2 regions of the Chryseobacterium sp. C39-AII1 genome follow, and region 1 is predicted to be linked to the other one. Evidence: riboswitches for the same ligand, from Rfam matches in the RefSeq annotation. Region 1 holds a riboswitch; the other holds the start of a gene.
What was found. A riboswitch is a leader RNA that binds a small molecule or an ion and turns the genes downstream of it on or off. The one in region 1 is predicted to bind cobalamin.
Positions count from the first base shown of each region.

Region 2: linked by a shared signal. The riboswitch ahead of ABEG63_RS03265 (TonB-dependent receptor) and the one ahead of ABEG63_RS15355 (acyl-CoA thioesterase) in region 1 are both predicted to bind cobalamin.

Region 1 covers NZ_JBDFPQ010000010.1:110,667-119,974, forward strand. The annotation lists gene ABEG63_RS15335 (PspC domain-containing protein) at 1-328, opposite strand, end outside; gene ABEG63_RS15340 (PadR family transcriptional regulator) at 341-670, opposite strand; gene ABEG63_RS15345 (hypothetical protein) at 974-1,669, shown strand; gene ABEG63_RS15350 (HD domain-containing protein) at 1,676-2,266, shown strand; gene ABEG63_RS15355 (acyl-CoA thioesterase) at 2,487-2,870, opposite strand; cobalamin riboswitch at 2,984-3,173, opposite strand; gene ABEG63_RS15360 (hypothetical protein) at 3,222-4,022, opposite strand; gene ABEG63_RS15365 (hypothetical protein) at 4,261-4,428, opposite strand; gene ABEG63_RS15370 (phosphotransferase) at 4,459-5,451, opposite strand; gene ABEG63_RS15375 (PA2169 family four-helix-bundle protein) at 5,690-6,139, shown strand; gene ABEG63_RS15380 (GEVED domain-containing protein) at 6,390-7,484, shown strand; gene ABEG63_RS15385 (YcxB family protein) at 7,532-8,020, opposite strand; gene ABEG63_RS15390 (DNA mismatch repair protein MutS) at 8,030-9,308, opposite strand, start outside.
Region 2 covers NZ_JBDFPQ010000002.1:86,174-95,481, forward strand. The annotation lists gene ABEG63_RS03240 (FadR/GntR family transcriptional regulator) at 1-34, shown strand, start outside; gene ABEG63_RS03245 (MFS transporter) at 95-1,300, shown strand; gene ABEG63_RS03250 (DUF5074 domain-containing protein) at 1,360-3,639, opposite strand; gene ABEG63_RS03255 (cell surface protein) at 3,670-4,857, opposite strand; gene ABEG63_RS03260 (DUF5074 domain-containing protein) at 4,871-6,004, opposite strand; gene ABEG63_RS03265 (TonB-dependent receptor) at 6,001-8,034, opposite strand; cobalamin riboswitch at 8,143-8,328, opposite strand; gene ABEG63_RS03270 (transporter) at 8,594-9,308, opposite strand, start outside.

The DNA of each region.
Region 1 (9,308 bases):
TTTTATCACTATATTCAGTTCCTGCGCTTCTTTTTTTCGAAGTATTTTTTTCAGAATAATATGCCTCTTCCTGCTCTTCTATTTTTTCGGGTGTTCCAATTTGTGCAATTACCTTCTCTACATCCGAATCGTTGATTACTTCGCGTTTTCCTAAAGAATCTTTGAAGATTTCCACCATTCTGATTTCTATGTCGTGCATTACCTCATCTGCTTCCGAAGCATCCAGAGCGCTTCTAAGAGCATTCAGATAATCGCTAAGCTTTATGTATGCATGTTCTTCTATCGTAAAAGAAAAACCTGCAAGTCCTATTGAGAGTGTTTTGTTCATAGCTTTGTTTTTTTAATTTTTTTGAGTGATTTGGTTTACAGAATCTGTCAATTCATTCCAGGTATTTTGAAGTTCATTTAGAAACAGTTTACCTTTTTCTGTGATCTGATAATATTTTCTAGGCGGCCCTCCGGTAGATTCTTCCCATCTGTACGATAAAAATTCTCCGTTTTTCAATCTTGTTAAAAGAGGGTAGAGGGTTCCTTCCACTACATCCAGTTTTCCTTTTTTTAGTTCATCTATAAGGTCGGAAACATACATTTCACGATGATTGATGAGACTTAAAATACAGAATTCCAGAATGCCTTTTCGCATTTGCGCTTTGGTATTTTCAGTATTCATCTTTAATAAGTTTTGTTAATTAGTTATATCTAAAACCGATTTCAGTTCCTAGCTAGTTGAACCTATTTCGATTTTACATTACAAAGATATGTAAATAAAATGGTATTATGCAATACAAAGTAGTGTAATTTTTTAAATATAATATTTAAATTACTGATTTTCAATGGAATAAATTTTAATTGAAATTTTGCATATTTTGATTTTCAACTTAAAAAAGTGTGAAAGACTTTAAAATTTTGTATTTTTGGCAGGAAATTGGGTTATTAATCTAGCCAGAATTTAAATTTTTATTTAAACACAATTATGATATATTCTAAATTTTTATTGCCATTTATTTTAGTTGGAACAAGTTGCTTTGCTCAATATAAGTTTGAAATGAAAGATGCTTCTGCTTATTATGATGCAAAAATTATGATGGAAGACTGCTCGGGGGACGAATGCCGAGGTAAAGCGGTTATTGACTTATTCAAAAAAAATGGTTCGAAAATCGAACAAACATTAACTTCTGAGAATTTAGTTTTTTATTTAAATCAGAATAATAAAATATCACAGGAAGAAATTGTTCGATTGGATAAAAATGTGGTTTCAGATGGCCCTTTAATTTTTGATGATTTTAATTTCGACGGAACTGAAGATGTTGCCGTAAGAAACGGAAATTTAGGAAATTACGGAGCTGCTTCTTATGATGTATATGTTTACAATGTTACCAAGAAAAAATTTGTGCCTAGTGAAGAGCTTACCGATCTTGCCAGCAACTCTTTTGGAATGTTTGAAGTAGATCATGAAAGGAAACGGTTGATTACCTATGCGAAATCGGGAGCGGCAATGCATTATATTACAGAATTTACTGTTATTCCCAACCGAGGTTTGGTGAAAGTATATGAAGTGGAAGAAGATGCGAGTGGCGGTGAGCGAGTGATTGTAACAACCAAGGAATTTAAAGATGATAAATGGATAAAAACGGTTAAAAATTATCCAATTGATGAATATTATAAGTAACAGATAATGAAGATACAGAAGGAGATCGATTTTATTTTGGCAGTTGATGCCTTAAAGAACGTACAACGAAGAAATTACAATGCAGATGATTCCAGAAGAGAAAATACAGCTGAGCATTCTTGGCAGATTATTATTTTGGCTCAAATTCTTTTTCCTTATGCGAAAAACAGAGCGGATATTGATTTGTTAAGAGTGATCAGAATGCTTTCCATTCACGATTTGGTAGAAATTGAAGCGGGTGATACTTTTCTTTTTGATGAAGCGGGAATGGTTGGTAAGTTTGAAAGAGAGAAAGTTTCTGCTCAAAACATTTTCGGAATTCTAGATGAGCCTTTAAGAACTGAGTTTTTCAATCTTTGGCTTGAATTTGAAGAGGAAAAAACTCCGGATGCTATTTTTGCCTGTGCAATTGACCGAATTATGCCTTTTATTCTGAATTCGCATACTTCTGGAAAAAGCTGGACGGAAGCCGGAGTTACTGAAAAACAAATCCGAAATATGTTGGAAAACGCCATCAGCAGAGCTTCTGATGAAATGGGAGAGGCTTTCCAAACATTATTGAATTTGAGTTTGGAAACTGAAAAGGTGTTGAGATAATTTTTTAACGGAATATCTTATTTTCCCATGGATTGCGCAGATTTTTACAGATGATTATATTTAATTTTCAATTACATAAAAAATATACACCATCATTCGTGAAATTCGTGATAAATAAAAAATATAAAAGTTTCGGCGAGCCTTTGGCTCGCCGAAACTGCTTTAAAAAACATTTGAAAATATTGGGTTCGGGCGGCCGAAGGCCGCCCGAACCTTTTCTTTATAGTATTTGAATTGGTTTTTTGAATTCGTCGATCGCTACAAAAGTGAAATCACCTACAATCGCTTTTTCCTTTTCATAAGAATACATTTGTTCGGTGTAGATTTCAACATTTACCTTCATACTCGTTTTTCCTACATGAGAAACTTTTCCTACCAATTCTACGATAGTACCTGCAGGAATTGGCTTTTTAAAATCAATTTTATCGCTGCTTACCGTTACCACGCGTTTCCTGGCAAATCGGGTCGCGGTGATAAAAGCCACTTCGTCCATCAACTGCATGGCAGTACCTCCGAAAAGCGTATCGTAATGATTGGTTGTATTAGGGAAAACCGCTTTAAAAATTCTGGTTACGGATGCTTCAATTCTTTCTTCTGTAGTCATATTTCATTATAAATTAAGGCGAAATGAAATAGTATCAAACAACAGAACAATAACAGGAATCTTAGAAATTCCTGAAACATCTATTAGATCAATAAAACTTCAAATCGCGAAAGTTTTTTGTTTAAGAAATAGGCAGGTCTCCTGACTCGTAACATCATTTATCTCCTTCCCATCTCGCCTGATAACGAAACAGTGGACTTTTGATAAAGACTTTAGTTACTTACAGTTGCGCGACAGTTCGTGATTTTCACACGATTCCCTTTTAATCTGCAATTAAGCAGAACCGATTTCTGAAAAAGCGATTGGCTTTTCTGGGTGCAAAAATAAGGATAAAACAGTAGAAAATAAGATTTATTCCGGATTATTATAAATTATTTGATTGATGGCTCTTCCTTTATTGATGCTCCAAAGGGTGGTATAACGGTTTTCACCGGAACCATTAATCATATAAAGGAAAATATGGTCATCATCCAAGGCGGTTACCCCAATATTTTCAAAATCCATAGAAGGCTGGAACAAATTTTTAATCGCATCTCTCACAAATACAGAACCTCTTCCGGGTTGTTGTACTCGGATAGATTTTATTTCCGTCATACCTTCAGGGATTTCATTGCCAATTCCCCAAGGTTTTACTTTATCAACCGTCAAAATTTTCCCGCTTGCATCTTTTTCCTGTCTTTTAAGATGAGCATACGAAGGGTAAACATCAATGATAACCTTCGTTCTCTGATTAGTCGGAATTTTCTGATTAGTATCGTCTGTAAAAATTAATGATTTTCCGTTTTTAGATTTTGAAGGTGTAAATTTCGGAAGCTGATCAATAAAGGCAACACGCTCTTTATTTACCATTCCTTCTTTATTCAGGCTGTCGTATCTTACGAAAGGTTTTTCAGAATCTTGTTTTTCAGGATATTTTATCCAGATCCATTCTGTTTCTCCCGGTGCAGGTTTTACGTAAACAAAAACATCTCCCGTTTTCATGCGAATTTTATCAATAATTTTTCGGTAGTCGTCTTTATGAACGCGTACCATCGCATAACCTTCCTGAGCTTTTACTACCCCAAAAGGAACTTTATTTTGCCCTTTTACAGAAGCTAAAGAAAACAGACTGAAAACAGATAAATATAATGCCTTTTTTACGGAAATCATCATGAAATTTTTTTGACTGTTCAAATATATAAATTAAATACTTTTCTGAAGATAATTAAACTGTTGCAATTCTTTTAAATCTTTAATTTGTTTTAAATAATTATCAAAAATCGGGTAAATCACAATAGTCAATTATTTTTCATTAAGAATTTGCTGCATATTAATGCTGTTGCTTTTGCATCATCTAATGCTCTGTGAAATTTAAAATCTTCTTTTATATTCATTTTTTCTAGCATTCTTTCTAATGAAATTCCAGATGTAGAATCAAAATAGAAAATTCACTTTTTATTTCAAAAGTTTTCTTGTCTAGTTTTACGGCACCAATTTCTAAAATATTCGTTTCATTTTTTCCAAAAGTTTTGCAACTTCCTTCTAAATCATAAATTACGAGATCGCTTGAAAATTTCATAAGGTAGTTTTAGTTTTTTAAGTTTGTTTGCTATTCAATTTCAATTTTGTGGTAAGACATCCAACGCTTCAAATTCCCAACCATCCTTTTTAAATGATCTTCATTCAGGAAAATATTCGTCCAATATTCAAATCTATCGCATTGCACACTTATATAATAGCTCATAATTGCTAAACATCCGAAAGGAAGAAGCTTTTTTTCTTCATCGCTAATTTCAATCACAGATTCATACCCTTTCAAAAAATTGTTTGCTTTTATTTGAAATTCTTCTTCGTTTAAATGAGTTGAAAATAACTGAAATAAGAAGTAAGAAATATCAAAACATAAATAGCCATTTCCACAAAAATCAAAATCAAAAAAAGTGATTTCTTTTTCGTTATTAATATGCAGATTATCAAACCAAACATCAAGATGAACTGCTCCAAATCTCATTTTACTTTTGTCAAGACTTTCCATTTTTAACTTTAAAAAAGCGGAAAGTGATTCTAAGAATTGAACTTCGCTGATGTTTGTATTATAAAATTCTTTTGTTTTTAAAATAGGATTTGTAAGCAAATTTTCTAAAGTATAAGGCATTCTTTTCAGTTCGATATTTTCAGTCGATTGATGAACTTTGGCTAATGCCTGCCCGATTAGAAAACTTGTCTGAGGTGAAAATTTTGCTGTTTTCACACCTTTCGCATATGAAAATAGAACTCCAAACCTTTTTCCTTCCGATGCTTCAATTTCCTGAATAAACTGTTTCGATTCATCAACTATTGGAAAAGCAACTTGTCGCCCCGCGTTTTTTAGTAATGTTAAAAGTCTTAATTCTTCTTCAATTTCCAGCCTCGTTCGCCAATTATGAGTGTACACTCTAAAGACATATTTGTTTTCCCCATCAAAAACAATATATAAATGATTCATCGCAAGTCGGAATATCTTGCATTCCGTTTTATCGCTTAGATCATATTTTTGTTGAATAAGTTTACCAAGTTCGTTGGGGCAAAGTGTACTGTTTATTGTTGGAAATTTCGTTGTCATTAATTCTCAATAGGAGCTGGTTATTTAAGATTGTAAAATTATACTTTATCTGAATTAATAGCTAAAATATTCTTTATATAAACAAGAACTGCTCTAAAAAAGCTTTTATTTTAAAATTAAAACTTTAGATACCACACCTGCCTTTTATGGCAAAAAGTGGTCTTATAGTTGTATATTCTTGATCATGAAATTTTACGATACAGTATTGTAAAATGTATAACACACCAAAAAATTTAATATGAACAACGACAAAACAGTATCAGTATTGAATGATCTGCTGAACATTACCAACGACAGAATTGAAGGATTTTCTAAAGTAGAAGATAAAGTTTGGGATACCCATTCGGGGCTTAAAAGTGATTACGATCAAATGGTTTCACAGTCTCAGACCATGAAAAACGATTTGATTCATTTAATTAATCAAAAAGGAGGAGAAGCAGATAATACCACAAGTACAGCTGGGGCAATTCACAGAGCATGGATTGATGTGAAGAATTCATTTTCAGGAGATAAAGATGATTCTACTCTTGGAAATGTAGTTTTCGGTGAAAATGCTGCGATTGATGCCTACCAAAGCGCACTTGATAGCGGAGATCTTTGCCCTGAAAGCACGAGATTGGTTTCTGATCAGCTGCATCATCTAAAATCATCTTATGCTAAATTTGAAAATTTAGAAGATAGAAATTAAGCTCAAAACTTATAAATAGTCAGAAGGTTGTCTTTATAGGCAGCCTTTTTTATTTTGAAAATAGTCCGTAAGCCTAATTCTGGTCAGTTCTTTTCTTTAGAACTAAACATGAAAAACTTTTTTAATAAAGTTGAATTTGAAATATAAAATGCTGATAAATGCGTGAAATGTAATTTTATATAGTAATAATGTAATGAATAATCCGATTTTTTAGTTTATTTTTAAGTGAATTTTTAAAACCATGAAAAATATGACAAAAAATCTACTTTATTTATTCCTGTTTTTATCCGGAATTTCATTGTTTCAAAGCAAAATTAAACTTACAGAAGAATCGGAATCTGCTTTTTTCTGTGATACCAACGTACCACTGAATGTTCAGGTATCCAATGTAACGCTCACAACCGGAACCGTAACCTGGACTGCCGATCCCAACACTCCTGAAAACACAGTAAGATTTAGAATGGTAGGATCAGCAACGTGGTCTGTAGTTACTTCTATAACGGGTTTGTCTTCTTTTACAATGACGGGATTAACACCTTGCACAGCGTATGAAGTGCAAGTGGCTAAAATCTGTTCTGTGGTAGGAACTTGGTCGGAACCTATTATTTTCACAACCTCATTAAATTACTGCGCAAGTAATTCCACTAATAATAATGTGGTGCATATTTCTAATATTACCTTCAATGCGACAGGTTTTCCGGCTATGGTAAGCAATTCCGGAGCTTCACTGTATACAGATTACCGCCCAGATCCAGCGCGACACATCACTGCTAATGTAGGAACTACCGGTAATACATTGGCCGTTAGCAGAACATGGAATGGCACGCCAACTCCTTTTAGAGTACAGGCTTGGATAGACTTTAATGCGAATGGAATTTTTGATAATTCAGAAATGGTATTGAATATGAATTCCGGAACAGCGCCTATTGTAACGAGCTCATTTAACATTCCGGTACTTGCATTTACAGGAACGAATAGCCCAATGTGCGGAACGACCATGAGGGTTATTGTGTCGCCGGAAATTGTCAGTAACGGATGCGGAACTTTCGCAGAGGGCGAAGTTGAAGATTACGGAATTACATTCTCAAGCAGTTTCTTATCTACAAATGAAGCCGGCAAGAAAAATGAAGTGACGATTTATCCCAATCCAGCATCAGAAATTCTTCATGTTTCAGGAATTACCACCAATGCAAATTTTGAAATCTATAATGTTTTGGGACAAAAAGTAGAGGAAGGAACGGTCTCTAATAATAAAATTAATCTGCATAATATGACAAGAGGAAATTATTTTCTTCATGTAAAAGATAAAGATCAGTCAGTTCAATTAAAATTCATTAAAAAGTAAATATAACAAAAGAGAGTGCCCATAAACACTCTCTTTTTATTTTTAAATTAATCGTTTCTTAATTTTGACCGTATTTTATTATTCTTCACAATATTTCGGAATTCTAAAATCTGATCTTTCGTGAAAAACTTTTTCGGAACCATATTCATGATCTGAGCCGTTTGGTAGATCAAAAACCAGTCTTTTTTTTCTTTCACTTTATAGACCGTATTCCAAGCAAATTCTGAATCAAAGGTTTCTCCTTTAGATTGAATATTTTCATTTGTAAACGTATAAGAAATATTTTCCTGAATCATTTGGTTTGAATAAAAAATTTTCCTCACACTAAAATACGTTCGAATGATAATAAATACAAAAAAGATCAACAGCCAGACAGAAGCAGATTCCATAAATTCCCGGTTATCATTATCTGTATTATAATAATTGATTCCAAAGAATATCAATGCAATTATTGGAAATATAATGATTCGTATTAATGAATTTTTTAGGTTGAATAGTAAAAAATCCTTAAAAACGATTCGTGTTTCTACCGTCATTGTTGAAATTTAAATTCTTTCCAGTTCATCGGCATCAATCGTGGTTTTGAACATTCCGTAATTCACGATCACTTTATTTCTCGAAATTTTTTCAATCGTTCCGACACTCGTACTTCCTGAGATTCTTACACGTTGTCCCACTTTCATCCAAAGCGCGCGGTCGGTTTTACGTTTTTCTTCAAGCTTTTCGTTGGTTTCTGTGATTTTTTCGATCACTTCCTCTTTCTTCAGCTGTTGTGTGATTTTTCTTTTCACAACCTGAAGTCTTTTGGATTCATCTTTATCAGCTCCAATTTTTCTGAATTTTTCCTGTTCCAGAATTTTCACAAAATCTTTTACCACATCTTTCCTCGATTTGCCTTTCACGTAACTGTCGATAAAAGATTCAATTTTGGTTCCGAACTGAAGTTTACGATGTTCTTCTTCATACAGTTTCTGGAAATTGAATAACTTTTGTTGAAGCTGTTCATTCAGTTTTTGAAGATTATCGCGTTTGTCTTCCACAGATTCTTTTCTTTCGGCAAGATCGGTTTTCAGTTTTTCAACTTCATATTTTTCCTGCTGAAGCTTTACAATCGTTTTGTCCAAATTCACAATATCATGTTCCACTTTTTTCTTCGCAGAATGAATGATAAACCTCGGGATTTTATTCTTCTCGGCAACCTCAAAAGTAAATGAACTTCCGGCCTGTCCGACTTCCAATTTATACATCGGTTCCAGCGTTTCTTCATTAAAAAGCATCGCCGCATTCTGAGCATGCGGAAGTTGTTCTACCGCCAATTTAATGTTGGTGTAGTGGGTTGTAATGATCGCGAAACTCTTTTTATCGTAGAAAAATTCAAAGAAACTTTCTGCCAAAGCACCTCCCAGTTCAGGATCAGATCCTGTTCCAAATTCATCAATGAGTAAAAGCGTATTAGCATCGGCTTCACGAATGATTCCGCCCATTTTCTTCAATCTTGAGGAATACGTTGAAAGGTGATTTTCAATCGATTGATTATCACCAATATCGGTCATGATTTTATCAAAGAAAAACATCTCGGATTTCGGATGAGTTGGGACCAAAATTCCACTCTGAATCATCAATTGAAGCAATCCTACTGTTTTCAATGTGATTGATTTTCCTCCCGCATTCGGTCCGGAAATACAGATAATTCTGTTTTGATCCGTTAAACTCAGCGTTTGTGAGAAAATGGTTTTGTTTTCCGCTTTATTTCTTAAAAATAATAAAGGATGGAACGCTTCTCTTAATTTTAAGGTCTTATGACGATTGATTTTTGGTAAAACT
Region 2 (9,308 bases), on a different contig from region 1:
TATTGCTCAGCAAATCGTAGACAGAATTTATTAAAATAAAAAAAATTTAATCCAATTCATCAGATGATATGATGAATATAAAAATCCTATTCTTATGGAAAATGTAAAGGCTCCGACAATTGACACTACAAAAATTGTCTACCCTATTTTATTTATGATCAGTTTTTCACATTTCCTGAATGACCTGATCCAATCTACCATCCCATCCCTCTACCCTATTTTGAAGGGAGAATTCAGTTTATCATTTGCTCAAATTGGGATTATTACACTGGTATTTCAATTAACAGCATCCCTTTTACAACCATTTGTCGGAATTTATACCGATAAAAAACCAAATCCGAGATCATTAGCGATTGGCATGGGATTATCAATGGCGGGATTATTATTGTTGGCAGTAGCTCATCAATATTATGTGATCTTAATTTCAGTGGCTTTAATCGGAATGGGCTCGTCCGTTTTTCATCCTGAAGCATCACGAGTAGCACAATTGGCATCGGGCGGACAAAAAGGATTGGCACAATCGATCTTTCAGGTAGGTGGAAACTCAGGAAGTGCGATAGGACCTTTATTGGTTGCTTTAATTGTTCTTCCTTTAGGACAAGGCTATGTTGGCTTATTTGCGATCGCAGCATTTATCGGAATTATCGTATTGTGGAGAATCGGAAACTGGTATGCGGAAAGATTATCATTAAAAAAATCAGCAAAACATCCGAGCGATATTATTGAAATACAATTATCTAAAAAGAAGGTACTTTTCTCAGTGACGATTTTATTGGCACTGGTATTTTCAAAGTACATTTACCTGGCTTCCATGACGAATTATTTTACCTTTTTCTTAATGGATAAATTCCATATTTCGGTAAAAGATTCTCAATTATATTTATTCATGTTCTTAGCTGCTGTTGCTGTCGGAACAATTTTAGGCGGAAAATTAGGCGATAAATACGGAAGAAAAAAAATCATCTGGATCTCCATTTTGGGAGCGGCACCATTTACCCTTTGCTTGCCTTATCTTCCGTTGTTCTGGACGATTGTTTTTGCCGTTATCATCGGATTAATTATTGCTTCGGCATTTTCAGCAATATTGGTATACGCAACGGATTTAATGCCTAACAAAATAGGTTTGGTGGCCGGATTATTTTTCGGATTTATGTTTGGAATGGGAGGAATCGGTTCTGCCGTATTGGGAGCAGTTGCCGATGATACAAGCATTGAATATGTCTTTAAAATATGTGCTTTTTTACCGTTAATGGGAATCATCACAGCCTTTTTACCAAACATCAAAGGAAGAAAAAAATAGCCTCCACAAAAGGCAAGAGGTGGAGGCTAAAAAACAAACTTGAATATGCTTGTGAAAAATTAGTTCTTCATCAATTTTTGTTGATAAACTGCTTTGTCCGTAACGATCTTCACAATGTAAATGCCTTTTGCAAGAGTACTTACATTTACTTGTCCGTTTTCGAATTTAGCATTCACTAATCTTCCGGATGCATCAAAAATAGAAACATTTACCACCTTATCCTGTGTCTTGATATTCAGAATATCAGTCGCAGGATTTGGATAAATGCTTAATTCGGTTTTCTTTACCTCAACAGTTGATAAAACTCCGCTTGTCGTATTCACTGTCAGCGTTTTTTCTACCACTTTACCGTTTGAGTTGAAACTTATCACCACCTCAGCAGTTCCGTTTCCTTGTGGTGTTAAAACCAATTCGTCATTCAAATTAATTACCGCAGAAACTACATTTGCATTGCTGTTTGATTTCACTGCTTTTACAATAGAAGCAGAGGCATTATCATCATCCGTAACGATTGTTTTTAAATCGATCGATGTTGCGCTATTTACATTAATCTGAGTTGGGAAAGTAGCCGCAACCACAGGATTTGTATTATCCGGGAAAACTACTACAGCCGGGAACCAGTAATAATCGTTTAATTTTAAAGTATTGGTTAAAGTTCCGCTGTTATTATAAGTATGAACCCAGTTATTTTGGTAATGAGCTCCGTAACCGTATTCTGTAGTGTTAAGAATCAATTCATCTGTTGTAGGATTCACACGCAGTGCTGCTCCGTAAGGAATTTGTGGGAATGATCCTGTTTGCCCCGGAATCGTCGCAAAATTTTCATTGAATGTTTTGCTAGTTACATCAAACTTTACAATCTGTGTTCCTGAAGAAAAACTATTGATAGAATTGATCCAGTATAGTGCATTATTCTGCTTACTTGCTGTAAAGCTTCCTGCATGCCAAGCGCCCCAAGAAGCAAAATATTTTGTGGTTGGAATATTATAAATTGTCGTAACAAAAGTTGTCGGATGAATATTGACCAACTTTTGATCCTGAATTGCCCAAATACTTCCGTCTTTAGCCTGAACAATAGAATTGAAAGATCCCGAAATTGTCTGAATGACTGTATCTGTATTAGGATCAATAATAAAAATTCCGGCAGCCTGTTTTACGGCAAAAACATATTGAGAAGTTCTGATCATATTCCCGATTTGTCCTGCATAAGCACTTCCACCACCTGTTGTAGGAATGAGAGAACCTACCTGCATATTATCGATATCAAAAGTATAGATTCCGTTAGAAGCTCCAATGTATCCTTTGTGTTCGTTAACGCCTAAGAAAGATCTTCCGTCTCCCCCACCAATCGTATTAAAGCTGGCAATTTTCTGCATGGTTTGTGCATTGGCAACCACTAATCTTCCACCTGGTGTATATTGTGTGTCACCACCATCAGCAGCTTGCTTAGAAACAAAATAGAATTTATCTCCGTAAATTGTTCCGAATTGCGTTGTTGCTCCAAAAGCTTCATTATTATTCACATTGCTATAAATTCTGTAATTAACGGTTCCATTTGGATTAACAAAATTTACAGAACCGTTGGTGTGGCCAAACCATTCTTCATTTACAATAAAATAGCCATTGGTAAAGTCAGTAGAATTTACATAAGGCGAAACCGGAGTTAATGTAGAAGAAATAGGGAAAGAATTCATATCAACATTAAAATTCCAAACATCCCAAGATCCATTTTGCAATTGTCTAGTGGAAGCTCCTACTCCTGAGTATCCAAAATCTGCATCCGCAGGATCTTTCACCCAATACGACCAATACCCGGTTGTCCAGCCAGATTTCCAGTGGTCGTTGGTATCTGCGGCAGTATAGGAATCAAAATCATATTCCGAAGTATTGATAATCCCTTCTGACGGATACAACGGATACATCGTGTCACCGTTTTTATACAATGCGTTGGAATTAATTCCATTCAAATCAAAACCAATTCCTCCAACAGCCGTACCAAACTGAGTTCCCTGTCTTAGCAAAGTATAAAATCTGTGATCTGCCTTCGCAATCGCTTTCAGCATATCTTCACCTGTCGCTGTTCCGTTCCATCTGAACCCCCAAACCAAGGCATCAGGATTTTTACTGTCATTCCACTGAATCACCAAAGCTGCTTCGTTGGTTCCTGTGCCTACCCAATACTGAATGTCTGAAAAAGGCAAAGTAGTAGTGGTAAGATTCTGACTTTGCGCAGGCAAATTCTGCGAAAGGTCATTTCGGGGCACGCCCTGTACTTTTATCTGCGCATTGGTAAAGCATGCAAACAGAAAAAGCAATGTAAAAAGATAAAACTTTTTCATTTTTATTTAATTTTAGAAATATTATTGAATTTATTTGAGATGTAAATCATACGCTCCGGCAACTTCCGTAGACACTTCGCCCAGCCATCCTGCTTCCTGATTTACCCCGGTATACACTTTCACAAAATCGACTCCAGGAAGTTTTACATATTTTCCGTTTCGATCTACCGCCCAGGAAATATCGATATTGGAAGCTTCGTCATTATTCGGAGCGTTGTCTGCATATCCGAAATCGTAGGACTTTCCTACCCAATATGTTCCGGTTCCACTTTGGTCATGAAAATTATCCTGAAGTTTGGTTCCTGAAAAACCGTAAGATTGATCAGAAAGCCACAACGGATAATAGCTTTGGCTATGGAAGGTATTTTTTGTTTTAAATCCAGAATTCCCCTTATTATCCTCCCATTTGATGTACTCCAAATCGGTTTGCCAATACTCATTCCCCGGAACCGGAACTTTATTACTATTGGGTTTGAAGTAAGTTATTGTATAGTCTTTTGTTGTTGTATTTTTAAAATATTCGCTTCCGGCAATTTCGTACCATTCATTATCGTCCGGCTTGCCGTTTTTATTCTTATCATAAGCCACCATGATGATTCCCGGCTCGCAAGATCCTGCGCGGTCTGTAGATCCGTTGGCAAAAAAAGCATTTCCTAGCACTTTAAAATCTCTGCCGTTCATATTCGGAATCGTATGATCGAATCCGAACACCACATAGCCGCCGTAGCCGCCAAGGGTAACCATGGAAGAATTTCCTCCTACAAGATAATCATTCGCTTTCTGAATCATCGCTGCTGAAGTACTTCCGTTTTCGTACTCCGGAATTTCATTAATAAACTGACCAACTGCAGGTTTAAAATCTAAAACCTTTGAAATATATTTGCTATAGTTTCCTACTTCATGGTTCACAATGATTTTTGAATTATAGGTCTGAACATTCCCATTCCTTTCAATTTTCAGTGTTAAAGGATAGGTATCAACAGTCGGGCTGATGAATTCCAGTTCTGAATTTTGTGAAATAATAGAATCATTAATACTCCATGTTACATTTGCCGATACGTTTGTAGGAATGCTCAAGACATTAAAACGGTCAATAGAATACGATTCTTCAAGACCATTAAAAGTAAAATCGTCGTCATCACTTTTACAGGCGGTGATTCCAACAAATAATATGGCTAAAAGTGAGGTCTTTATATATTTAAAGTTGTTGTTCTTCATCGTTCAGATTTAATTATTTATATAAAAAAGCAAAGTGAGCAGGAATATTTCCGCCTTCAGTTTTCCATTTGAATTTTCCATTCTTATCAAAACAATAGACATATCCTGTGACCACATAATTTCGGGCATCGGTAATATAAATATCTTCGGTGATAGGATTTACGGCAATTCCGTAAGGCGCTTTTATGGCATCCACATATTCCTGATCGATAATTTTTGTGGAAATAACCTGCTCGGTTTTAACATCGATAATTCCGAAAGTTTTGGTGTAAGAATGGGTATTATAATTAAATTCGTTTCCATAATAATAGAGTTTATCATTTACGATCGTCATTCCGCTTACGGCAACATGAAAATCTTTTTTCACCACTCCAGTTGCGGCATCCAGTAAAAACAAACTCGAAGGAATATTATAATAATCTCCTCTCGAACTTACATACAAATCGCCGTAATTGTCTTTTTGTAAACGGTGAAGATTAATCGCAACATCTATTTTTTTAGTCTCGGTAAAAGTCGTAAGATCGATCACCGAAACGGTTTTATCATAATTCGGAAATTTATATCCTCCGGAATTGGCTACAAACAACTGATTTCCCACAATTTCGAGCTCCTCAGGCTGATAGCCAACGACAACTTCTCTCTGAATAGAAAGCGAAGTTGTATCAATTTCCACCACTCTTCCCGGTGGCGAATTCGGATCCAATGCTACCGGACCGGCATAACTGCTCGCATAGATTTTATTTCCTTTAAAATTCAGATAACGGCAATTCTGTAACTGAATCGTTTTGATTCGTTTTGCCGTTTTGGCATCCATCACTTCAATTTTATTGGAAACATTGATAACGGCATACAGCTTTCCGCCATAGACCATAATATCATTTCCTACGTCGCCAAGCTCTTTCACAACCGTTGGATTCGTTTCCGCATAAATATTTCTGCGGTAGGTTCCGGTGGTATAATCAAAGAAATCGAGGGTCGATTTATTACTCCCCATATTCCCTTCATTTAAAAGATAAAAACCTTTGATAGCCGTATTTTCGGGCTGAGTAAGTGTTTCTCTTTCTTCGGGAACCACCACATCATCTGTTCTACATGAAAGCAGAAAAAGTAAAGTAAAAGCCAGTAAAAAAAAGTTGAGTTTTTTCATAACATAAAGCTTAAGATCAGTTTAAAATTTCTACCCGGCATCGGATAGTTTTTCACAACTTCATAATTTTGGTTGAAAATATTATTCACCTCAAAACTCGCCTTGAAATCGTGTGAAAGCCAATGGAATTTCCTTTGCACAGAAAGGTCATGCGTATACCAGGGCTGAATATAGTTGTACTGAATATTGTTTAATTGTCCGTCATAGCGCTCCCCGACATACATTCCACTGTAATTGAAGCTCCAGTCTTTGTAATCTGCCATCATCGTAAACGTTCCGGCATGCCATGGAACATAAGGAATCTGATCACCGTAATTAGACTCGCCTGGATCTGTTAAATCTCTTGCACTTTGATACGTATAGCTCACCAATGGTTTCAACCTTACATTTCCCACATTGATCTCGGCCTGAAGATTGACATCGGCTCCGATAATTTCAACGTTTCCAAGATTTGTCATCGTCCATCGAAACAAATTAGCAGTCGGCATCGCGACGATTTTATTTTCTACGACATTGTAATAACCGTCTACTTTTAAATAAATGCCTTTAAAATTCTGATGATCAAAAAGTTTCTGATAGGTAAAACCCACGTCATACTGATTCGTATATTCGGGTTTCAAAAGCGTATTCCCGATCATCGTATAGTAGAGATCGTTAAAAGTCGGCATTCTGAAAATCCTTTTATAGAAAGCTCTTATCGTAAAATCGTTGGAGTCAAAAGGTTGATAACTCGCAAAAATTGAAGGTGTCCACTCTGTTTTATCGGGAGCATTGTAATTCTTTTGTACATTTTCATTAATAAATGTTCCCAGAACGCTTCCCAATACCTTAAACCGATTCCATTGATAGGTTGTTGCAAAAGCGACCAACGAGGTATAACGTGTTGGATATGAAAAATCGATTAAATTGGCATCCAGATTATTATACTGAAAGTCGAAACTTGCGCTCACATCCCAGTTTGGAGTAATTGAATACAAATTGGAAGAAGACAAATACACTTCTCTCTGAATAAAAGTATTGTCGATTCTTAACCCGGTATCTCCAACATTTAAAGTATCTGCAAATCTTGTGTAATCATAAGCAAATTTTGTTTTGAACTGAGTTTCAAAATTTCTGAATATTTTCTTTCTAAACTGTCCCTGAACAAAATAATTTTCATCCCTCATTCTAGAACCTCGCGGAATAAAACCATTGCTGATAATAGCTGCCGGAACCCCACGATCCGATAAATATCCGTATCCTCTTATGCTCCAGTTTCCGTTGTTTAAATTTCCGTTTAAGCTGGTCTCAAAACGTTTTGAAGTCACATCAGAATCATATCTTTTAGCAATGGTATCATACGCCGTAGAACCATCATCATTCTTTCTCGATGTTCTGAATTTATAAATACCATCCGTCTGTAAATATTCCGAGCTGAAACTGGCCGCAATTTTATCGGTAATCTTTTGCTCTAAGCGAAAAGACGGATTAAAAAGCTGAATAGAAGAAGATTTTGTCCTTAAAACTAAATTCGTTTTTCTACCATTTCTAAAAGTCGGAGTTTTAGCCTGCATATAAATAGAACCCGACGAACCAAAATCTTTAGCCGGTTGAAAAATTTCGCTTTTTTGCCCGTTATAAAGAGAAATTTCCTCAATATCATCCAAAGAAAATTTTCCCAGATCCACCACTCCATTTTGGGCATTTCCCAATTGAATTCCGTCATAGAAAACCCCAACATGCTGGCTTCCCATGCTTCGAATATTCACGGTTTTTAAGCCGCCAACTCCGCCGTAATCTTTGATCTGAACTCCTGAAAAATACCTCAGCGCATCGGCTACCGACTGACTGTTGAGTCTTTCCAGCTGTTCTCCCGAAAGCGTTTGTGCAGGAAGGATTTCTTTAAAATTCTTTTTGTAAATATTGACTGGAAGAATCGTCTTCTCCTTAATCGTATCTTTTCTGGATTGTGAAAACAACAATGGCGTTGTTAACACAAAAACTGCGAAAACAACCTTATAGAGTTGAGATGTAAGAAGTTTTGCCACCATTAGCTCATTTAGATAATGATGACGCTAATGGATATAAGAATACACCGATAAAGCGTAGTCGTAAACCACACAAAATCAATGATGTCCTAAGCTTTATTCCACGAAAGCGTCAAACGTTTATGGTCTGGCAGGTCTTCTGACTTACTCCGTTTTTGAAATCCTTCCCATTAAAAAACAGTGGATATTATTATCAAAAACTTTGGTGTGGAGCTTACAGCAGCGGGTCTGTTCTGGATTTTCACCGGATTCCCTTTTAAGCGCTTTTTATGGCTCACCAGATTGCGGCAAAGATAGAAAATAAATCACAGAATCAAAATTGAATTTAATAAATTGATTTACAAATACATAAACGCTGAAATTAATTTATTGAAATAATATTTTTTAACGCAAAGTTTTATTCGCTGTTGTTAATATTTTTAAGGAGCAAAGAATGAATCAATTAAAAATTGATTTGAGGAAGTAAGTGTTTTATGCAGCTTCATCAAACAGCTTTGCTATTCATCTTTACTCCTTTAATAAAAAGAGATTAAATAAAATCTTTGCGTTTAAAATATTCTGTTTAAATTCCAAAATTCAGGAAAACACTAAAACGCGATTTCGCTTGAATATCACCTCCCGCCAAATTGGAATATACCGGAAGCATGATTTCACTTCCCAAACTGAATTTTTTATAGGAAGCCTCAAAACCAAGCTTTCCATACAAAGCACTTCCTGCCGTTCTTGGTAATGCTTCGTTAAACTGTTTATTTTGATCAAAAACTTCTCCTTGCAAACCCGTTTTTCCGGAGAAAATTATTCTATCATTCTCAACAAACTGATAAAAACCTGTTGCAGCATAATTCCATTGGTTTCCGAAATTGTAATGCTTTTTATTTTCTGTTTTAATGGTATAATCTGTATTCATCAACAAAGCGATTTTATTTTTCTGGAATTTGTAATTCAGTACCATCTGGTAATCCCAACTCCCTGTTCCCAGCTGAAAACTTGGATTTACTCCCGTAATTCCTTTTTCATCAAACTTTCCCAACGGAACTTTTATTCCTACGCCACCATTCAGCTGATGAATATTATTCTTGGAATTTAGCAGTTGATAGATTCCCATCACATTAAAATCTCCGATTCCGTTAATATTTATATCTCCCTGCAACGTTTGCTTCTCATGAAAATGAAACGGTAAACTTCCATAAACACTCAGTTTTTGAGTTACCGGAATTCTTGCCCAAAGCTGAATGGTGTTAAAATACTGATCTTGAGTTAAATCTTTTACAAACAGA